DNA from 3 places in the Lysinibacillus sp. JK80 genome. Region 2 is predicted to be linked to each of the others. Evidence: a T-box and tRNA genes for the amino acid it is inferred to sense, from the RefSeq annotation. Region 2 holds a T-box; the other regions hold tRNA genes.

Region 1 (7,343 bases), 1.2 Mb from region 2:
TTCTTCCTCCATTGTATATGATAAAATATTTAAGCATATTTGACGAGAATGAAAATCACTTTCATCTGTCTAAGAACGATATTAATCGTATTGTATGTAACTATCAATGTCAATAACTAATTTAATAATTTTCCAAGAAAAGAGTACACGTTAAATATGATATTAAAAAATAATTATTCTAAAATGATTGCTTTACTAGTAGGAGTCATACTATTACTTCTTTCTATGGGGATCAGTATTGTGTATGGTTATACAAATACTTCTATTCAAACTACGTATGAATCTTTTAGACAATTTAACAATTCAAATGAGCATCTTATTATTCAAAATGTTCGAATTCCAAGAGCTCTTATTGCCAGTTGCGTTGGTGCTTCATTAGCTATTACAGGCGTGCTTATGCAGACCTTAACGAAAAATCCATTAGCCTCTCCTGGAATTTTGGGCATTAATGCAGGAGCAGGCTTTGCTGTTGTCTTTGCCATGATTTTTTTCCACATTTCAAGCTTGCAATCTTTTGCGTGGATTGCATTTCTTGGTGCAGCAATCGCTGCTTTATCCGTTTATGGAATTAGTTTCTCAGGTAGAGATGCTGTTACTCCAGTGAAAATAACTTTAGCTGGTGCTGCCATCAGTGCCCTATTTGCATCATTTACGCAAGGTTTACTCGCTACAAATGAAGCAGAGCTTGATCAAGTTTTGTTTTGGTTAGCAGGTTCTGTACAAGGTAGAAAACTTGAAATTCTACTATCTGTTCTACCGTATCTAGTAATTGGGTGGATTGCTGCCCTCATCATTTCCCCCAAAATGAATATTCTCGCTCTTGGCGATGATGTAGCAAGAGGTCTTGGTTTACGTTTAGGACTTATGAAGATATTGGTCGGTCTTATTGTTATTTTTTTAGCAGGGGGAGCAGTTGCAATTGCTGGCCCCATTGGTTTTATAGGGATTGTCGTTCCCCATTTTGCGCGCAAGTTTGTCGGCACTGATCATCGATGGCTTATTCCTATGGCTGCTTTACTTGGGGGGATACTTTTATTGCTGGCTGATGTTGCGGCTCGTTATATTATCATGCCACAAGAAGTTCCAGTAGGCGTCATGACTGCTATGATTGGCACACCATTCTTTATTTACCTTGCGCGAAAAGGTGGAAAAAAATAATGAAACATGTAAAAACAATTCGTTTACTTCAACAAAAAATTTCATTTTTAATAGATGTACAAGCTATAAAAAAATCAACAGTGATTTGCATACTAACTCTTGCCGTGTTCTTTCTTAGTGCATCATTTGGTGATTCATTCATCAATCCATTTAAAGTTTTACAAGCTTTTTTTGGTTACGGCTCAGATTTTGATCAACTGATTATTATTGATTTTCGAATGCCTCGAATTTTCATGGCCTTGTTTGCTGGAATGGCGTTAGCCGTCGCAGGTGCAGTTTTACAAGGAATCATTAAAAATCCACTTGCCTCACCTGATATAATCGGCATATCTGCTGGTGGTGGGGCAGCGGTTGTTGGTTTCTTAGCCATTTTCAGTGATTCTAATCACTCTTTAACAGTTAGTATAGAGTGGTTGCCATTAGCAGGATTCATAGGGGCTACTATCGTCGGATGTATAGTCTACCTATTTGCTTGGAAAGATGGTGTCACACCAAATCGTCTTGTCTTAATCGGTATTAGCGTGTCGGCATTCATGCAAGCAATTACTACAATGTTAATGATTATCGGCCCAATTTATCAAGCAAGTGAAGCGAATAAATGGATTACGGGTAGTGTCAAAAGTTCGGATTGGGATCAAGTACAAATCGTTGTTCCATTGATTATTGTACTTCTACTTATCACCTTTTTTATTACTCGGCAGTTAAATGTTCAAGAATTAGGTGATGATACAGCATCAAGCCTAGGGCAACCTGTTCAAAAAACACGCCTTTACTTAATTCTATTATGTTCCAGTTTAGTAGCGAGTGCCATAGCATTTGCTGGTGCTATTGGGTTTGTAGGATTAATGGCTCCTCATATTGCACGACGCATTGTTGGTTCATCGTTCGGTGTACTTATTCCAGCATCCGCTGCAATTGGTGCATTGCTTGTAATGGTTGCAGATATTATAGGTCGTACAGCATTTAGCCCATTAGAAGTACCCGCAGGCGTCTTTACTGCTGCTATCGGTGCTCCTTACTTTATTTATTTATTATTTAGAAACCCTAAAAAATAAAGGAGTCTATACTACATGACTGAATCTTTATTAACCAAATCTCTAACATTAAGTTATGGTGATTTCAATATTATCGAAGATCTCAATTTATCTATTCCTTTGAATGAAATTACTGTATTAATCGGAGCGAATGGCTGTGGTAAATCCACACTCTTACGCTCCATTGCTCGATTATTAAAACCTAAAAAAGGCTCCGTTTTATTAGACGGTGAGGATATTTTTAAATTATCAACAAAACAAGTGGCTAAAAACCTCTCTATTCTTCCTCAATCTCCTGTTGCACCAGAAGGCTTAACTGTCCTACAACTTGTGAAACAAGGTCGCTATCCTTACCAAAGTTGGCGACAACAGTGGACTGAAAAAGATGAAGAAATCGTTTTAAACGCTTTAAAAGCTACAGGTACCGAGCATTTACAAGATAGACCAGTAGATGAGCTATCAGGGGGACAACGTCAACGTGCTTGGATAGCTATGACGCTTGCTCAAGATACAGATATCATTCTTTTAGACGAGCCTACGACATACTTAGATTTAACTCATCAAATAGACGTTTTAGATTTACTATTCGAATTGAACCAACAGCAAAAGAGAACTATTGTTATGGTACTACATGATATTAATCTTGCTTGTCGCTATGCCGATCATATTATTACAGTGCGTGACCGTGGTGTCTATCGTCAAGGGAAACCAGAAGAAATTATGACCACTGATTTAGTTAATCATGTGTTTGACCTTGATTGCCAAATGACGACAGATCCAATCTTTGGTACACCTCTTTGCATCCCATATGGAAAAGGACGAAAAATTTAATCACTAATTTAAAAAACAACAAGCCTACACAGTTTAATCATTCTGTGTAGGCTTTCATTTATTATAGCTATGTTATAAATCTAAATATCAAGTAAATTAAAAAGTGCAGTAGATGTAAATTCATCTACTGCACTTAGTATGACCCGTACGGGATTCGAACCCGTGTTACCGCCGTGAAAGGGCGGTGTCTTAACCACTTGACCAACGGGCCCATGGCGGAGAAGGAGGGATTTGAACCCTCGCGCCGGTTACCCGACCTACACCCTTAGCAGGGGCGCCTCTTCAGCCTCTTGAGTACTTCCCCAAAATAAAAATGGCTCCGAAGGCAGGACTCGAACCTGCGACAACCTGATTAACAGTCAGGTGCTACTACCAACTGAGCTACTTCGGAATAATGGTGGGCCTAAATGGACTCGAACCATCGACCTCACGCTTATCAGGCGTGCGCTCTAACCAGCTGAGCTATAGGCCCTTGGAGCGGGTGATGGGAATCGAACCCACGACATCAGCTTGGAAGGCTGAGGTTTTACCATTAAACTACACCCGCATAAATGGTGGGTCAGGACGGAATCGAACCGCCGACACTTAGAGCTTCAATCTAATGCTCTACCAACTGAGCTACTGACCCATTTCGTCCATGCTAAGCTTGCTCACTTTTTTGCTTCTCATGACTTTTATTTTAAAAATGGCGGTCCCGACCGGGATCGAACCGGCGATCTCCTGCGTGACAGGCAGGCATGTTAACCGCTACACCACGGGACCTTTTGGTTGCGGGGGCCGGATTTGAACCAACGACCTTCGGGTTATGAGCCCGACGAGCTACCACTGCTCCACCCCGCGATAATTTTATGTTGTTTCGAGTTTTTAAAGCACCATTTATAAAAATTTAAAACTGGAGGAGGTAGAGGGATTCGAACCCCCGCGCGGTGTTACCCGCCTGTCGGTTTTCAAGACCGATCCCTTCAGCCAGACTTGGGTATACCTCCGTTACAATATATAAATGGTGGACCTTGCAGGACTCGAACCTGCGACCGGACGGTTATGAGCCGTCTGCTCTAACCAACTGAGCTAAAGGTCCTTTAAGATGGCGGCAGAGGGGATCGAACCCCCGACCTTACGGGTATGAACCGTACGCTCTAGCCAGCTGAGCTACGCCGCCAGGATCTTTATACTGGTTAATTTACTTATGGTGGAGCCTAGCGGGATCGAACCGCTGACCTCCTGCGTGCAAGGCAGGCGCTCTCCCAGCTGAGCTAAGGCCCCATAATCTTTTTGGAAATGGTCGGGAAGACAGGATTCGAACCTGCGACCCCTTGGTCCCAAACCAAGTGCTCTACCAAGCTGAGCTACTTCCCGTTGTTCTTTTGGCGCGCCCGACAGGAGTCGAACCCATAACCTTCTGATCCGTAGTCAGACGCTCTATCCAATTGAGCTACGGGCGCATTTAAAATGGTGCCGAGGACCGGAATCGAACCGGTACGGTAGTCACCTACCGCAGGATTTTAAGTCCTGTGCGTCTGCCAGTTCCGCCACCCCGGCACATTTGGAGCGGAAGACGAGGTTCGAACTCGCGACCCCCACCTTGGCAAGGTGGTGTTCTACCACTGAACTACTTCCGCATGTGCATAAGCTTTTTTATCTGGCAATGAAAATAATGGTGCGGGTGAAGGGAGTCGAACCCCCACGCCTTGCGGCGCTAGATCCTAAGTCTAGTGCGTCTGCCAATTCCGCCACACCCGCTTATTATTATTTATAAATGGTGAGCCATGAAGGACTCGAACCTTCGACCCTCTGATTAAAAGTCAGATGCTCTACCAACTGAGCTAATGGCTCGAAAAAATGGTGCCGGCTATAGGAATCGAACCCACGACCTACTGATTACAAGTCAGTTGCTCTACCTGCTGAGCTAAACCGGCATATGGTGGAGGATGACGGGCTCGAACCGCCGACCCTCTGCTTGTAAGGCAGATGCTCTCCCAGCTGAGCTAATCCTCCTGGGTATTATGCCTAGCGACGTCCTACTCTCACAGGGGGAAGCCCCCAACTACCATCGGCGCTAAAGAGCTTAACTTCCGTGTTCGGTATGGGAACGGGTGTGACCTCTTTGCCATCATCACTAGACTTGGTTATGTATCATGTTTTGAAGTTGTTTACCTGTCCTTCAAGACAAGAATTATTGTATAACGTTTTCTAACATTGTGCAATACTTTTTTATAAAAAAAAGAAATTATTACTTTTTAAAGATATTTTTGTTAAGTAAGAGAAAATATTGCCCTGCAAAATATTATAGCAATTGTTGGTTCAAAAGAAAACAATTATTTTATTTGCCGATATTATTAACTTATAATCTATTTCACTACAAGTGAAGAATATAGATAATCCTTCACTCGTCTTTTCGTTAAATATTTGAAAGCTCTATTTTTAATTTTACAATATCCTCAAGTTTAGTGGAAGGACCAAAAGATATTCTAAAAAATTGGCGTGCCGCTTCCAAAGAGAACCCCATTGATAGAATAGCCTTTGTTCCCGATTCACTATGAATATCACATGCACTACCTGTAGAGATACAGATTCCCGCCTCATTTAACTTTAAAAGAACATATTGTCCCTCTACTTTTTCCATCATTACCCCACAAATATTAGGTAGTTGCTGTTTACACTCAACGAGCTGACATTTTTCAGGTAAATTATTTTCAAAATAATTTCTTAGCGTTTCATAATGTTGCAATTCATATTGATAGTTTTCAATTGCCGCGGCAAAGGCCACGATTGCAGGAGTATCTAATGTCCCCCCTCTAAGACCCCTCTCATGTGTCAAACCTGGTGTTAATGCAGGTACTCTGATTGCAGGGTTCAGATATATAGCACCACAGCCCTTTGGTCCGCCTATTTTATGAGCCGAGATGGTAATCGCATCTGCCCCTTTTGGTATAGCTAGTTTGCCAAATGATTGTACACAATCAACATGACAGAATATATTTGATTTTCTTGCCATCTTTACGATTTTCTCTACAGGCTGGATTGAACCAATTTCAGAATTGACATGTTGAATGGTAATCAAAGCAGTCTCTTCCCGGATTGCTTGTTGCAATTGCCCCAGATCAACACAACCATCCTTCTGCAAAGGTAATTTTGTTACAGTAAAGCCCTTTTTCTCAAGTGTATTCAAAGCCGCATGCACTGACGTATGCTCAGCTTGAGATGAAATAATGTGTTTTCCTTTTTTTGAGGCTAGCGCTAACGACAAGATGGCTATGAGATTTCCTTCTGTTCCACTACCCGTAAAAATTACGCCATCACTAGTTACACCTAGGGCTTGGGCTACAACCTCCCTTGATTGCTGGACAAAATAAAAAGCTTGTCCCCCTAAATCATGCAAACTCGCACTATTTCCATAATACCGTTGTGCCACCTCTACATATGCCTCAAGAGATTCCCTCATCATAGGTGATGTTGCAGCATAATCCATATAAATCATCGTCTTCTTCCTCTCTTGTTCATCAGGTCTTGTTTTCTTTTATATTTTATGTAAAGATAAGTGTCAAGACAACTGTAAAGAAGGTATAACGATGGATGTAAAGACAGACGTCCTTATAATTGGTAGTGGTATTGCTGCACTTCAGGCTGCTTTAGTGCTTGAAAAACATTTTCAAATACAAATTGTTACAAAATCATCTATATATATGAGTAGTTCTTATCGTGCACAAGGTGGGATTGCTGCTGTTACCAGTGAGGAGGATCATATTCAACATCATATTGCTGATACATTGAAAGCTGGAGAGTATCATCATGAGAAAAGGCATGTTAAAACACTTATAAAAAATGGCACTGAGATTATGCAAAACTATCTAAAGGATGGCCTCCCTGTTGATCGGCAGGTCGATGGAAAACCTGCTCTAGGACTTGAAGGAGCACATAGTCATCATCGTATTCTACATGCAGGTGGTGATCGTACTGGTCAGATTTTCATAGATTACTTGCTTCATAAACTTTCGCCCAAAACAAAGATCAATTGCTATGAAATGGCTTATGAGCTTTTACGGAATACAGATGGTGACTGTGTAGGAGTACTAACTAAAGGAGAAAAAGGTACAAAACGTTATTTGGCTCATCATGTTATTTTAGCGACAGGTGGCGCAGGTGCCCTTTATTCAAGTACATCTAATTTCCCAACTAATACAGGGGATGGGATCGCATTAGCATTTCGAGCAGGCGCTGCCATTAGTGATATGGAATTTATGCAATTTCACCCGAGTCTTCTGTGGTGTAAAAATGAAGCAAAGGGATTAGTTTCTGAAGCTGTCAGAGGGGCTGGTGGTA
Region 2 (7,343 bases):
TAGTATCTGCTGTATATATCTTTGCGTTACAAATAATTTTCATCATTTTTCAACTCCTATTTCTTCTATACCAAAAGTAGATTTTTCAGGATCTTCTGCTTTCAGCACCTTATGCAAAATAGTACCGATAATAAAGCCAACAATAGATGGCATAATCCAAGCAAATCCACTAGACTGCAATGGTAAATGCATGACCAACTGTGTCACACCAGGTATCGTAATTTCATAGCTAGCAAATGTTTCAACGATGCTTACTAGAAATGCAAATAGTACAGTTCCTTTATAGGCTCCTGCATTTGGTACAAAACGATCAAAGGCTCCCAGTAGCACAAGTACAATAATGACTGGATAAATTACCAAGAAAATCGGCAATGTAATTTCGACGATGGCACCTACACCTAAGGAGCCAATAGTTGCGCCTACTACACACATAATAAAGACCCACGTTCTATAGCCAAGCTTCTCTTTTGTTAGTTCATTTAAAAACTGTGAGGATATGACCATGACGCCAATCGCTGATGTTAAGCAGGCAAAAATAACACATATAGCTAGTAACGCTTTACCCAAATTACCAATGACACTAAAGGCAATGCCCGCTAATAGTTCTGTATCACTGCCAGGATTTGTGATGATGCCACTACTTGTAGCCCCTAAATAGAGCAGGCCACCATATACTGCAATTAACCCTATTGCAGCAATAGCCATTCCACCAAGCGCGACCTTTTTAGATTGTTTCCCTTTATAGCCATAGCCAACTATTGCTGCTAAAAAGATTGGCGCACAAAGAATACCTGTTCCCACATCTCCTGTTTGATAGGCTGCTATTATGGAGTTGGCAAAAACCCTTTCTGCTCCTGTATTAATTGCCGCTCCTATTGGGTCTAATACCCCTTTACCAATGAGGATAATAAGTATAAGAACAAGAACAGGCGTCAACCATTTTCCAATCTTATCGATCACATTTGATTGGTCCATCGCAAAGTAAAAGCAAATCGCGAAAAATGCTAATACTGACACAATTAAAGGTACGTTCGGAATAATTTGTGATACCCCTAATTCATGAGTTGTCGCTGACATCCTCGGTATTGTGACAACCATCCCAATACAAACCATCATGACCGTATTAAAGGCTTTATAAAACCAATTTCCGATTGGTCTTGTGAGCGCTTCCACAGTTCCCCCAGTATTATAAATTGCATACACCGCAAGCACAGGTAAAATAACACCCGTTAAGCTAAAGCCCATCAGAGCGGAGATCCATGATTCCCCTGCACTATTTCCTATGGATGGCGGAAAGATTAAATTCCCAGCACCAAAAAATATAGCAAATAAGGCTAGCCCCACGATTATCGTATGCTGCATAACTTTAGACATATCCTCAACCCCTTTATTATCGTTTACAGAAGATTTATCTAAATAATAAAAAATTTAATAACACGAAAAAAGGAGATAAATTTTTATCCCCTTTTTGTAAAAAATTTTTTACAACAATTCATATTTTAAACACTTATATTTTAGTAATTGACGAGAAATACCTAAACGTCTAGCTGTTTCCGCTAATCGCCCATCAGTTTCACGCAACTTTTCCGCTATAATTAGACGCTCGTAGGCTTCCGTTAAATCTCGTAAATGTCCAGATTGGTTGTTTTGCATGATCGATTGAGTTGAATGTTGAACATTTTTTTTAATCCTCTCTGGAACATGTTCAACAAGTATTTCATCCCCAAGCAAATTATTATATGCCGATTCAAGGGCATTTTTTAGTTCACGCACATTCCCCGGCCAATGATAGGCATAAAACAACTGAATTACTTCATTACAATAGCTTACATTTTTCTGTAGTGTATGTTCATTGTAAAATTGTATATAAAAATCAAGGATAAGTGGAATATCTTCCTTCCTTAATCTTAGCGGTGGCAAATCAATTTGAAGAACATTTAAGCGATAAAATAAGTCCTCGCGTAGCCTTTTTTCAGCTAATAGTTTGTCCACATCTTCATTGACAGTAGTAATATACCGTATATCCAAGGGCTCACCATTTAACACTTTTATATCTACCGCATGTAAAAGTTTCGCCTGCAAAGAGATATCCAATAAATTAAGGTGGTCAATGAGTAGCGTCCCTCCATTAGCCTCCTGTAACTTTCCACTTTTTGCTTCATTGTCCGAGCCGTATAGCTGAGTAAATATATTATCCTCTGTTAATGTTGAGCAGTTCAAAGTAATAAACGGCTTTGTATAGCGTTCACTTTCATTGTGTATGCCTTGTGCGATTATATCTTTCCCAGTTCCAGTTTCCCCAGTTAGTAAAACTGGTGCACTTTTTTGAGCACTACGACGTGCCTTTTCAAGTTGAGTTTTCATTTCGGCGTTTGTTGTAATGTAATCCTCTAAACGATAGGTTGTATGATTATCTCGATATAATTTATGTCCCAGGAAATTATCTAAATATTTAATTTGCTTAGTTTCATAAAAATGTTTTGAAAATTCAATGGCACCAATGGCTTTTCCATGCTCCATAATGGGATAGGTCGAACTCAGTGATAAATAACTAAAACCGTTCAATGTTGTCAGTTGTTGTTCATAGTATAAAACTGGCTGCCCTGTTTGTATGACTTGAAAAACAGTACTTGTCTCAGGTGATAAATTTTGATAATTATCAGTCACTGTGCTGTGAAAAAATTCATCTGGTGTTAAGCCGATTTCCAATAATATATTTAAATCTGCTAAATCATAAAAGATTGCACAGCCTTTATCATCTGTAATTAAAACATTATCAAATTCACTGAAAGCCTGTGCAAATTGTTGCAATTCCATGAATTTCTCCCCCTTGTCCCCATGAATATTACCCATTATAACGAATTTTCAAAAATTATGAGAGATTTCAATTTTAGCAACACAAAAAAGCTATTTTAGAACATCCATAAAGGAATTGTCTAAAATAGCTTTATCTGTCGTTTATTTTGGTGCGATTACTTCTTTACCGCCCATATAAGGTCTTAAAACTTCAGGAATTACTACGCTGCCATCAGCTTGTTGATAGTTTTCTAGAAGAGCAGCAACTGTACGACCAATGGCAAGACCTGAGCCGTTTAATGTATGCACATATTCTGGTTTTGCATTTGGCTCACGACGGAAGCGGATATTTGCTCGTCGTGCCTGGAAATCCTCAAAGTTAGAGCAAGAAGAAATTTCACGGTACATGTTTTGTGCAGGAATCCAAACTTCTAAATCATATTTTTTCGCTGCAGTAAAACCTAAATCAGCTGTACACATTTTTAACTTACGATATGGTAAGCCTAGTAATTGTAATACTTTTTCTGCATGACTTGTTAAGAGCTCTAATTGTTCGTATGACTCCTCTGGTTTTACAAAACGTACTAATTCTACTTTATTGAACTGGTGTTGACGAATTAAACCACGTGTATCACGACCTGCAGATCCCGCTTCTGAACGGAAGCAAGCACTATACGCTGCAAAGCCTTGTGGTAAAGCTTCAGCCGGTAAAATCTCATCTCGATAGAAGTTCGTTACTGGTACTTCTGCAGTTGGAATCATAAAATAATCTGTTTCCTCTAATTTGAATACATCTTCCTCAAATTTCGGAAGTTGCCCTGTACCTGTTAGGCTATCTCGATTAACAATGACAGGTGGTAGCATTTCCTCGTAACCATGCTCCTCTGCATGTAAATCCATCATGAATGTCATTAATGCTCGTTCTAAACGAGCACCAAGACCACGATAGAATAAGAAACGGCTACCTGTTACTTTCGCGCCGCGTTCAAAGTCTACAATTTTTAAATCCGTAGCAAGGTCCCAGTGTGCTTTAATATCAAAATCAAATGTCGGAATTTCACCCCACGTATATTCTTCAACATTGTCGTCCTCTGTTGTGCCTACTGGTACAGATTCATGTGGGATGTTTGGTAAACGCATCATCATATCTTTAAAGCGTTCTTCAACATTATTTAATTGTACATCTAATTCTTTAATTTCATCGCCAACCTGACGCATACGAGCAATGACTTCATCAGCATTTTCTTTGTTGCGTTTCATAACTGAGATTTGTTCAGATACTTTATTGCGTTCTGCTTTTAATTCTTCTGTTTTGGCAATCAATTCACGACGTTTTGCATCTAAGTCTTCAAAGTCATCTAAGTTTCCCAAGTCCTCATTACGTGTTAATAACATCTCTTTAATTTCCGTGAAATTCTCACGGACGCGTTTAATATCTAACATCTTCATACCTCCAATAGTTTCTTCATGATGGAAAATCGTTGCAGCGAAATGAACACAAAAAAGCCCTCATCCCTAAAAAGGGACGAGAGCTACCCGCGTTGCCACCCTAATTGACTAGACATATTTCTGCCTAATCCACTTATTTCATAACGGCATTTCAGCCGGCTACAGCCTACTTCATTCACTTCGACTGTGCAACTCCAGGACGGATTCACAAGTGCTTTTATCAGCTTCCACCAACCGCTGACTCTCTAAAAAAAACGTGCTTGCTACTACTTCCCATCATCGTGTTCAGTTATTTAAAATTTAAACATACTGTACTATATGAAAACAAATTTTGCAAGTCATACCATAGAGGTTACAAAATATTCAAGAATTCGTGTATCCTCTGTTAATTCGGGATGAAACGAACAACCCAATAAATGGCCATCTTGTGCCAAGATTATTTTCCCTTCATGTTGTGCAAGAATTTCAACACCTTTACCTACCGCTTCAATATGAGGTGCACGAATAAATACTGCTGGAATCCCTACACCTACTTTAGGAATATCTAGTTGTACTTCGAAGCTATCCACCTGACGTCCATATGAGTTTCTTGCTACAGTCACGTCCATCACAGCCAAATGTGGTTCAACTTCAATTAGATCCTTGGCTAATAAAATTAATCCCGCACATGTACCAAGCATCGGTAATCCTTGCTGAGCAAGTCCACGAATTGGCTCTAGCAGATCAAATCGATCCAGCAATTTTCTCATTGTTGTGCTTTCTCCACCTGGTAACACAAGTCCATCTAGGTTTCCTAAATCCTTTCTTTGTTTTACTTGAATTGCTTCACAACCAAGAGCTTCTAACATTTGTATATGCTCACGAACTGCTCCTTGTAATGCTAATACACCAATTCGCTTCATGCTACCAACCTCGCTCTTGCATACGCTCGTTGTGTCCAAGCTGTGCAATATCAATCCCCTTCATTGGCACTCCGAGCTCTTTTGATATTTCCGCAATAATCTTATAGTCTTTATAATGAGTAGTCGCCTCTACAATGGCACGTGCAAATTTTTCAGGGTTCTCAGATTTAAAAATACCTGAACCAACGAAAACGCCATCAGCTCCAAGTTCCATCATTAAGGCTGCATCAGCAGGCGTTGCCACTCCTCCTGCTGCGAAGTTTACTACTGGTAAACGACCAAGACGTTTAATTTCTCTTAATAACTCGAAAGGAGCTCCTAGTAATTTCGCCTCTGTCATTAATTCATCCTCTGTCATTCCTACGACTTTACGAACCTGTGCATTTACTTTACGAATATGGCGAACGGCCTCCACAATATTCCCTGTACCTGGTTCACCTTTAGTTCGTAACATCGAGGCACCTTCCCCGATACGACGGGCTGCTTCCCCTAAATCGCGACAGCCACACACAAACGGTACTGTGTATTCACTTTTTAATAAATGGTACTCTTCATCTGCTGGTGTTAAAACTTCACTTTCATCAATATAATCAACACCCATTGCTTCTAAGACACGTGCTTCAACAATATGACCAATACGTGCTTTGGCCATCACAGGAATAGTTACAGCCCCCATCACTTCCTCAACAATACGAGGATCGGCCATGCGTGCAACGCCACCTGCTTTCCGAATATCTGACGGTACTCTTTCTAATGCCATAACTGCTACAGCACCTGCAGCTTCTGCAATTTTTGCTTGCTCTGCATTAATGACATCCATAATGACGCCGCCTTTTTGCATTTCTGCCATTCCACGCTTTACTAGCTCTGTACCTGTTTGTTTCATTTTCTAACCTCCACCTTTATGATGAAGTTTAGTATAATAGAAATTGACCATATCAAAATATCCAGTTTTTAAAATATTTATAGGGTCAGGAGGTTCCAGATCATGGATATGCTTTTATTCCAGCTTGAAAGAGATAGTGATAAACCGCTTTATGATCAGCTTTATAACGGTATTAAAGAAGCTATTATTTCTAAAAAAATAACTGTAGGAGAAAAACTGCCTTCAAAAAGAAAATTAGCTGATTTTTTAAACATTTCCCAAACAACAATTGAAATTGCCTATGCTCAGCTTTTAGCTGAAGGCTATATTATGTCCAAATCACGTATTGGCTATTTTGTAGAAGAAATAGATGAACTGCCCTACATTCAACAAGATACTATGGCGTCCATTAATGAATATCCTAAGAAAAAGTCTTACAAAATCGATTTTAATCCAGGATCTATTGATATCGATGCTTTTCCATTTCAAACATGGAGAAAGTATGCAAAAGAGCTTTTTGACGATACCTCAAAGGAGCTATTATTAACAGGGGAACCACAAGGTGAACTGTCTTTACGCACAGAGATTGCTAATTATTTATATCAATCCCGTGGTGTTGTATGCCACCCTGAACAAATTGTTATTGGTTCAGGGACGGAGCAGCTCCTCCCTATGATTCTCCGTCTTTTTAGTGAGGACACCAGCTTTGCATTAGAAAACCCAGGATACCCTGCCGTCCATCGAATGTTTTCGCAGCATAAACGAAAAGTTTATCCAATTGCAGTTGATGAAGAGGGCATAATTATTCATGATCTGGAAAAAACAAATGCTAATGTTGTGTATATTACACCCTCACATCAATTCCCAACTGGGGCTGTATTATCTGCTACAAGACGAGCACAAGCTTTAAATTGGGCGGCACAAAGCACCTCTCGTTATATTATTGAGGATGATTATGATTCGGAATTTCGTTATGCTGGAAAACCAATTCCTGCCCTACACGCATTAGATCGAAACGATAAAGTTATTTACATGAGTACTTTTACTAAATCTTTAATGCCATCCTTGCGAGTAGCTTATTTTGTACTTCCACCTAAACTACTTGCTACTTATAACGATGTCTTTAATTATTACTCATCAACGGTGCCTCGTTTTGATCAGCATATTGTGGCAAATTTTATGGGTGATGGGCATTTTGCAAAGCATCTCAATCGTATGCGTAAAATTTATCGTAAAAAACATGATAAACTAACTTCTATTTTAGAAAAATATTCATCATCCATTAACATTACTGGTGAACAAGCGGGTATGCATATTTTATTAGAGGTTCA
Region 3 (7,343 bases), 1.2 Mb from region 2:
GATGACTTGCAGCATTTTGTAAAGCAACTACCCTCCTTGCAATCACTTATTCAAGTTAATTTAAAGGGTCTAGAACTAGCTGAGTTGGAATTATTTATGATGCATGTAGTCGCCACATTAATGGCACATGCAGCAATTACGCGAACGGAAACAAGAGGAGCTCATATTCGGGAGGATAAATCCGAAATGAAATCACAATGGGCAAGCCGATGGATTATTTTTTCGCAAGGACAAATGAAAGTGAGGAACTCATTGTATGAATATCATCAAACTTGAGGAAATGCTCAAGCAATTTTTTAATGAGGATTTAGGAGATGGAGATTTATCGAGTGAATTTATCTTTTCAGCCGAACAACAGGGAGCTTTTTCTTTTTACGCGAAAGAAAGCGGAATTTTTTGTGGGGCTAACATTATTGAGCATGGCTTTCTCTTACTCGATCGATCAATCGAAGTCAATCTTCATACAAAAGATGGAGAGATGGTGAAGTCAGGTGATGTACTCGCTGTGATTAAAGGTCCCTTACAAAAATTATTAATCGGTGAGCGTGTCATTTTAAATCTTATTCAACGTATGTCTGCTATTGCAACGGCTGCCCATCTTGCCGTTCAAGAAACAGTAGGTACTCACGCAAAAATATGTGATACGCGTAAAACACTACCAGGACTGCGTATGCTAGATAAATATGCTGTTCGAATTGGTGGTGCTTTTAATCATCGTAATGGCCTGTATGACGCAATTATGCTAAAGGACAATCATATTGCCTTTGCTGGTAGCATTACAAAGGCAGTTCAGACCGCTAGAGCGAAAGTCGGTCATACCGTAAAAATTGAAGTTGAAATTGAAACAAAAGAACAATTAGAAGAAGCTATCAACGCAGGAGCAGATATTATTATGTTTGATAACCGTAGCCCAGAAGAAATCCGTGCATGGCTTCCCATTGTTCCTCCCACTATTGCGACTGAAGCATCTGGGGGCATCACACTTGAAAATTTAAAGGCTTATGCCCAAACGGGTATTCAATGGATTTCACTTGGCTCCTTAACACATTCAGTTAAAGCTTTTGATATTAGTGCACTCGTTCAAATGAAAGGAGATCATTCCCTTGTCCATCACTAGTTTATTACAACAGACGACATTACTCCCAGAGCATTATCGGGCACTATCTGTAAAGGAAATGGAATCTCGTATTTTATCAATAAAGAAAAAATTAGGTCCTAAATTATTTATTCCTGGCCACCATTATCAAAAAGATGAAGTCATTCAATTTGCAGATGCAACTGGGGATTCTTTACAGTTAGCTCAATTATCCGCAGCAAATAAGGAAGCTGAACACATCGTATTTTGCGGTGTACATTTTATGGCAGAAACTGCTGATATGCTGACAACGAAACAGCAACATGTCTATTTACCAGATATGCGCGCTGGTTGTTCAATGGCTGATATGGCTGATATTTATCAAACTGAACAAGCATGGCCAATTCTTCAAGAACTCTTTGGTGATACGATTATTCCTCTAACCTATGTTAACTCAACTGCGGCTATTAAAGCCTTTACTGGAAGACATGGTGGTGCTTGTGTCACTTCATCGAATGCAAAGGAACTTGTTCAATGGGCTTTTACCCAAAAACAGCGTATCTTCTTTTTACCTGACCAACATTTAGGAAGAAATACTGCCTATGATTTAGGTATACCTCTTGAAAATATGGCTGTTTGGAATCCGCATAAGAACTTGCTCGAAACAAAAGAGCCACTTGAAAATATCCAGGTTATTCTTTGGAAGGGTCACTGCTCTGTGCACGAAGGTTTTACTGTTCAACATACAGAGGTTATTCGCAAAGAACACCCGACTATGAGGATAATTGTTCACCCTGAGTGCAGCCGTGAAGTGGTTGCAGCGGCTGATGATGCAGGCTCCACAAAATACATTATTGATACAATCAATCGAGCTCCAAGCGGATCTGCATGGGCAATTGGAACAGAAATGAACCTTGTCAATCGCATTATTAAGCAGCATCCTGATAAACATATTGTCTCCTTAAACGAAAACTTTTGTCCTTGTTTAACAATGAATCGAATTGACCTTCCACATTTGTTATGGAGCTTAGAAAGTATTGAGCAAGGTCAACCTCATAACCGTATACAAGTAGATGAACATACTACCGCTGAAGCACTTAGTTCACTTGAAAGAATGCTAGCCAGAGGATAAATAGTTAAAACTTTTTAAACAGAAAGGTTGAAGATATAACCTTTCTGTTTTTGTTGACATAACGCCTACTTCTAATAGTGCTAATGGCTTCCATTTGCGCCCCGCTTTGCTATAATTGACACGACTTTATGCTCCATGATACTGTCAATTTGGAGGTGATACTAAATGGCTTTTCAATCGAAAAATATCTTTATCAATTTACCAGTAAAAGATCTAAACAAATCTATCAGTTTTTTTAAGGAATTAGGTTTTGAGTTCAATCAACAATTCAGTGATGAAACAACAGCCTCAATGATTATTAATGAAAATATCTTCGTATTAATAATGGTTGAAGAACGATTTAAAGGATTTAGTAAAAAAGAAGTTACAGATACTACTACTTCTGCAGAAGCAATCTTATGTCTCTCTGCTGAAAACCGAGAACAAGTAGATCAACTAGTGAATAAGGCACTTGCCTCTGGTGGTAAACCTTATAGTGAACCACAAGATCACGGATTTATGTATGGTTGGGGTTTTCAAGATGTAGATGGGCATATCTGGGAAGTAGTTTATATGGATGAAAATGCATTGAATCAAGAGTAAATTTTGTATCTATGAATATCAAAAAACAGTAGATGCAATTGCATCTACTGTTTCTAGTATGACCCGTACGGGATTCGAACCCGTGTTACCGCCGTGAAAGGGCGGTGTCTTAACCACTTGACCAACGGGCCCATGGCGGAGAAGGAGGGATTTGAACCCTCGCGCCGGTTACCCGACCTACACCCTTAGCAGGGGCGCCTCTTCAGCCTCTTGAGTACTTCCCCAAAATAAAAAATGGCTCCGAAGGCAGGACTCGAACCTGCGACAACCTGATTAACAGTCAGGTGCTACTACCAACTGAGCTACTTCGGAATAATGGTGGGCCTAAATGGACTCGAACCATCGACCTCACGCTTATCAGGCGTGCGCTCTAACCAGCTGAGCTATAGGCCCTTGGAGCGGGTGATGGGAATCGAACCCACGACATCAGCTTGGAAGGCTGAGGTTTTACCATTAAACTACACCCGCATAAATGGTGGGTCAGGACGGAATCGAACCGCCGACACTTAGAGCTTCAATCTAATGCTCTACCAACTGAGCTACTGACCCATTTCGTCCATGCTAAGCTTGCTCACTTTTTTGCTTCTCATGACTTTTATTTTAAAAATGGCGGTCCCGACCGGGATCGAACCGGCGATCTCCTGCGTGACAGGCAGGCATGTTAACCGCTACACCACGGGACCTTTTGGTTGCGGGGGCCGGATTTGAACCAACGACCTTCGGGTTATGAGCCCGACGAGCTACCACTGCTCCACCCCGCGATAATTTTATGTTGTTTCGAGTTTTTAAAGCACCATTTATAAAAATTTAAAACTGGAGGAGGTAGAGGGATTCGAACCCCCGCGCGGTGTTACCCGCCTGTCGGTTTTCAAGACCGATCCCTTCAGCCAGACTTGGGTATACCTCCGTTACAATATATAAATGGTGGACCTTGCAGGACTCGAACCTGCGACCGGACGGTTATGAGCCGTCTGCTCTAACCAACTGAGCTAAAGGTCCTTTAAGATGGCGGCAGAGGGGATCGAACCCCCGACCTTACGGGTATGAACCGTACGCTCTAGCCAGCTGAGCTACGCCGCCAGGATCTTTATACTGGTTAATTTACTTATGGTGGAGCCTAGCGGGATCGAACCGCTGACCTCCTGCGTGCAAGGCAGGCGCTCTCCCAGCTGAGCTAAGGCCCCATAATCTTTTTGGAAATGGTCGGGAAGACAGGATTCGAACCTGCGACCCCTTGGTCCCAAACCAAGTGCTCTACCAAGCTGAGCTACTTCCCGTTGTTCTTTTGGCGCGCCCGACAGGAGTCGAACCCATAACCTTCTGATCCGTAGTCAGACGCTCTATCCAATTGAGCTACGGGCGCATTTAAAATGGTGCCGAGGACCGGAATCGAACCGGTACGGTAGTCACCTACCGCAGGATTTTAAGTCCTGTGCGTCTGCCAGTTCCGCCACCCCGGCACATTTGGAGCGGAAGACGAGGTTCGAACTCGCGACCCCCACCTTGGCAAGGTGGTGTTCTACCACTGAACTACTTCCGCATGTGCATAAGCTTTTTTATCTGGCAATGAAAATAATGGTGCGGGTGAAGGGAGTCGAACCCCCACGCCTTGCGGCGCTAGATCCTAAGTCTAGTGCGTCTGCCAATTCCGCCACACCCGCTTATTATTATTTATAAATGGTGAGCCATGAAGGACTCGAACCTTCGACCCTCTGATTAAAAGTCAGATGCTCTACCAACTGAGCTAATGGCTCGAAAAAATGGTGCCGGCTATAGGAATCGAACCCACGACCTACTGATTACAAGTCAGTTGCTCTACCTGCTGAGCTAAACCGGCATATGGTGGAGGATGACGGGCTCGAACCGCCGACCCTCTGCTTGTAAGGCAGATGCTCTCCCAGCTGAGCTAATCCTCCTGGGTATTATGCCTAGCGACGTCCTACTCTCACAGGGGGAAGCCCCCAACTACCATCGGCGCTAAAGAGCTTAACTTCCGTGTTCGGTATGGGAACGGGTGTGACCTCTTTGCCATCATCACTAGACTATGTCGACCTTCCATACACGGCGTACTGCTGTGTCTAGAAGCTCTCTTTTTAGAAAGATTTGCTCTTTCAAAACTGGATAAACGGTGCATTGAATGTTTCAAACTTTTTTGGTTAAGTCCTCGATCGATTAGTATTCGTCAGCTCCATGTGTCACCACACTTCCACCTCGAACCTATCTACCTCATCGTCTTTGAGGGATCTTACTTACTTGCGTAATGGGAAATCTCATCTTGAGGGGGGCTTCATGCTTAGATGCTTTCAGCACTTATCCCGTCCACACATAGCTACCCAGCGATGCCTTTGGCAAGACAACTGGTACACCAGCGGTGTGTCCATCCCGGTCCTCTCGTACTAAGGACAGCTCCTCTCAAATTTCCTACGCCCACGACGGATAGGGACCGAACTGTCTCACGACGTTCTGAACCCAGCTCGCGTACCGCTTTAATGGGCGAACAGCCCAACCCTTGGGACCGACTACAGCCCCAGGATGCGATGAGCCGACATCGAGGTGCCAAACCTCCCCGTCGATGTGGACTCTTGGGGGAGATAAGCCTGTTATCCCCGGGGTAGCTTTTATCCGTTGAGCGATGGCCCTTCCATGCGGAACCACCGGATCACTAAGCCCGTCTTTCGACCCTGCTCGACTTGTAGGTCTCGCAGTCAAGCTCCCTTGTGCCTTTACACTCTACGAATGATTTCCAACCATTCTGAGGGAACCTTTGGGCGCCTCCGTTACCTTTTAGGAGGCGACCGCCCCAGTCAAACTGTCCGCCTGACACTGTCTCCTGCCCCGCTAAGGGGCATGGGTTAGAATTTCAATACAACCAGGGTAGTATCCCACCGACGCCTCCTTCGAAGCTGGCGCTCCGAGATCTCTGGCTCCTACCTATCCTGTACAAGTTGTACCAAAATTCAATATCAGGCTACAGTAAAGCTCCACGGGGTCTTTCCGTCCTGTCGCGGGTAACCTGCATCTTCACAGGTACTATAATTTCACCGAGTCTCTCGTTGAGACAGTGCCCAGATCGTTACGCCTTTCGTGCGGGTCGGAACTTACCCGACAAGGAATTTCGCTACCTTAGGACCGTTATAGTTACGGCCGCCGTTTACTGGGGCTTCAATTCGCAGCTTCGCTTGTGCTAACCACTCCTCTTAACCTTCCAGCACCGGGCAGGCGTCAGCCCCTATACGTCACCTTACGGTTTTGCAGAGACCTGTGTTTTTGCTAAACAGTCGCCTGGGCCTATTCACTGCGGCTCTCATGCGCTTGCACGCTCAAGAGCACCCCTTCTCCCGAAGTTACGGGGTCATTTTGCCGAGTTCCTTAACGAGAGTTCTCTCGCACACCTTAGGATTCTCTCCTCGACTACCTGTGTCGGTTTGCGGTACGGGCACCTCTCACCTCGATAGAGGCTTTTCTTGGCAGTGTGAAATCAGGAACTTCGTCCATACGGACTCGCCATCACAGCTCAACGTTACAGTGTGCGGATTTGCCTACACACACGCCTTACTGCTTGGACGCGCACAACCAACGGCGCGCTTACCCTATCCTACTGCGTCCCCCCATTTCTCAAACGGTGAGGAGGTGGTACAGGAATATCAACCTGTTGTCCATCGCCTACGCCTATCGGCCTCGGCTTAGGTCCCGACTAACCCTGAGCGGACGAGCCTTCCTCAGGAAACCTTAGTCATACGGTGGACGGGATTCTCACCCGTCTTTCGCTACTCATACCGGCATTCTCACTTCTAAGCGCTCCACCAGTCCTTCCGATCTGACTTCAACGCACTTAGAACGCTCTCCTACCACTGACATCGTAGATGTCAATCCACAGCTTCGGTGAATCGTTTAGCCCCGATACATTTTCGGCGCAGCGTCACTCGACCAGTGAGCTATTACGCACTCTTTAAATGATGGCTGCTTCTAAGCCAACATCCTGGTTGTCTGTGCAACGCCACATCCTTTTCCACTTAACGATTACTTTGGGACCTTAGCTGGTGGTCTGGGCTGTTTCCCTTTTGACTACGGATCTTATCACTCGCAGTCTGACTCCCGTGTATAAATATCTGGCATTCGGAGTTTGTCTGAATTCGGTAAACCGGGATGGCCCCCTAGTCCAAACAGTGCTCTACCTCCAGTATTCTCATCACGAGGCTAGCCCTAAAGCTATTTCGGAGAGAACCAGCTATCTCCAAGTTCGATTGGAATTTCTCCGCTACCCACACCTCATCCCCGCACTTTTCAACGTGCGTGGGTTCGGGCCTCCAGTAAGTGTTACCTCACCTTCACCCTGGACATGGGTAGATCACCTGGTTTCGGGTCTACGACCACGTACTATTTCGCCCTATTCAGACTCGCTTTCGCTGCGGCTCCGCCTTCTAAAGCTTAACCTCGCACGTAATCGTAACTCGCCGGTTCATTCTACAAAAGGCACGCTATCACCCATTAACGGGCTCTAACTACTTGTAGGCACACGGTTTCAGGATCTCTTTCACTCCCCTTCCGGGGTGC

What was found. The T-box of region 2 lies ahead of serS (serine--tRNA ligase). A T-box ahead of a tRNA ligase gene usually reads a tRNA of that ligase, here a tRNA-Ser.
Region 1: it encodes a tRNA-Ser, which carries the amino acid that the T-box ahead of serS (serine--tRNA ligase) is inferred to sense. The anticodon was not compared.
Region 3: it encodes a tRNA-Ser, which carries the amino acid that the T-box ahead of serS (serine--tRNA ligase) is inferred to sense. The anticodon was not compared.

What each region holds. Positions count from the first base shown of each region.
Region 1 covers NZ_CP058997.1:3,491,870-3,499,212, forward strand. Annotated here, with positions in the region: gene HXV90_RS17445 (ABC transporter substrate-binding protein) at 1-12, opposite strand, end outside; gene HXV90_RS17450 (FecCD family ABC transporter permease) at 157-1,158, shown strand; gene HXV90_RS17455 (FecCD family ABC transporter permease) at 1,158-2,213, shown strand; gene HXV90_RS17460 (ABC transporter ATP-binding protein) at 2,229-3,023, shown strand; tRNA gene HXV90_RS17465 (tRNA-Glu) at 3,163-3,234, opposite strand; tRNA gene HXV90_RS17470 (tRNA-Ser) at 3,237-3,327, opposite strand; tRNA gene HXV90_RS17475 (tRNA-Asn) at 3,338-3,414, opposite strand; tRNA gene HXV90_RS17480 (tRNA-Ile) at 3,419-3,495, opposite strand; tRNA gene HXV90_RS17485 (tRNA-Gly) at 3,497-3,570, opposite strand; tRNA gene HXV90_RS17490 (tRNA-Phe) at 3,576-3,651, opposite strand; tRNA gene HXV90_RS17495 (tRNA-Asp) at 3,710-3,785, opposite strand; tRNA gene HXV90_RS17500 (tRNA-Met) at 3,789-3,863, opposite strand; tRNA gene HXV90_RS17505 (tRNA-Ser) at 3,917-4,009, opposite strand; tRNA gene HXV90_RS17510 (tRNA-Ile) at 4,025-4,101, opposite strand; tRNA gene HXV90_RS17515 (tRNA-Met) at 4,109-4,182, opposite strand; tRNA gene HXV90_RS17520 (tRNA-Ala) at 4,211-4,286, opposite strand; tRNA gene HXV90_RS17525 (tRNA-Pro) at 4,303-4,379, opposite strand; tRNA gene HXV90_RS17530 (tRNA-Arg) at 4,389-4,465, opposite strand; tRNA gene HXV90_RS17535 (tRNA-Leu) at 4,474-4,562, opposite strand; tRNA gene HXV90_RS17540 (tRNA-Gly) at 4,568-4,642, opposite strand; tRNA gene HXV90_RS17545 (tRNA-Leu) at 4,679-4,763, opposite strand; tRNA gene HXV90_RS17550 (tRNA-Lys) at 4,781-4,856, opposite strand; tRNA gene HXV90_RS17555 (tRNA-Thr) at 4,864-4,939, opposite strand; tRNA gene HXV90_RS17560 (tRNA-Val) at 4,943-5,018, opposite strand; rRNA gene rrf (5S ribosomal RNA) at 5,029-5,144, opposite strand; gene HXV90_RS17570 (cysteine desulfurase family protein) at 5,422-6,492, opposite strand; gene nadB (L-aspartate oxidase) at 6,593-7,343, shown strand, end outside.
Region 2 covers NZ_CP058997.1:4,658,945-4,666,287, reverse strand. Annotated here, with positions in the region: gene HXV90_RS23410 (amidohydrolase) at 1-46, opposite strand, end outside; gene brnQ (branched-chain amino acid transport system II carrier protein) at 43-1,374, opposite strand; gene HXV90_RS23400 (sigma 54-interacting transcriptional regulator) at 1,483-2,817, opposite strand; gene serS (serine--tRNA ligase) at 2,959-4,239, opposite strand; T-box leader at 4,315-4,534, opposite strand; gene pdxT (pyridoxal 5'-phosphate synthase glutaminase subunit PdxT) at 4,584-5,147, opposite strand; gene pdxS (pyridoxal 5'-phosphate synthase lyase subunit PdxS) at 5,149-6,033, opposite strand; gene pdxR (MocR-like pyridoxine biosynthesis transcription factor PdxR) at 6,136-7,343, shown strand, end outside.
Region 3 covers NZ_CP058997.1:3,499,749-3,507,091, forward strand. Annotated here, with positions in the region: gene nadB (L-aspartate oxidase) at 1-276, shown strand, start outside; gene nadC (carboxylating nicotinate-nucleotide diphosphorylase) at 257-1,117, shown strand; gene nadA (quinolinate synthase NadA) at 1,104-2,207, shown strand; gene HXV90_RS17590 (VOC family protein) at 2,373-2,789, shown strand; tRNA gene HXV90_RS17595 (tRNA-Glu) at 2,849-2,920, opposite strand; tRNA gene HXV90_RS17600 (tRNA-Ser) at 2,923-3,013, opposite strand; tRNA gene HXV90_RS17605 (tRNA-Asn) at 3,025-3,101, opposite strand; tRNA gene HXV90_RS17610 (tRNA-Ile) at 3,106-3,182, opposite strand; tRNA gene HXV90_RS17615 (tRNA-Gly) at 3,184-3,257, opposite strand; tRNA gene HXV90_RS17620 (tRNA-Phe) at 3,263-3,338, opposite strand; tRNA gene HXV90_RS17625 (tRNA-Asp) at 3,397-3,472, opposite strand; tRNA gene HXV90_RS17630 (tRNA-Met) at 3,476-3,550, opposite strand; tRNA gene HXV90_RS17635 (tRNA-Ser) at 3,604-3,696, opposite strand; tRNA gene HXV90_RS17640 (tRNA-Ile) at 3,712-3,788, opposite strand; tRNA gene HXV90_RS17645 (tRNA-Met) at 3,796-3,869, opposite strand; tRNA gene HXV90_RS17650 (tRNA-Ala) at 3,898-3,973, opposite strand; tRNA gene HXV90_RS17655 (tRNA-Pro) at 3,990-4,066, opposite strand; tRNA gene HXV90_RS17660 (tRNA-Arg) at 4,076-4,152, opposite strand; tRNA gene HXV90_RS17665 (tRNA-Leu) at 4,161-4,249, opposite strand; tRNA gene HXV90_RS17670 (tRNA-Gly) at 4,255-4,329, opposite strand; tRNA gene HXV90_RS17675 (tRNA-Leu) at 4,366-4,450, opposite strand; tRNA gene HXV90_RS17680 (tRNA-Lys) at 4,468-4,543, opposite strand; tRNA gene HXV90_RS17685 (tRNA-Thr) at 4,551-4,626, opposite strand; tRNA gene HXV90_RS17690 (tRNA-Val) at 4,630-4,705, opposite strand; rRNA gene rrf (5S ribosomal RNA) at 4,716-4,831, opposite strand; rRNA gene HXV90_RS17700 (23S ribosomal RNA) at 4,942-7,343, opposite strand, start outside.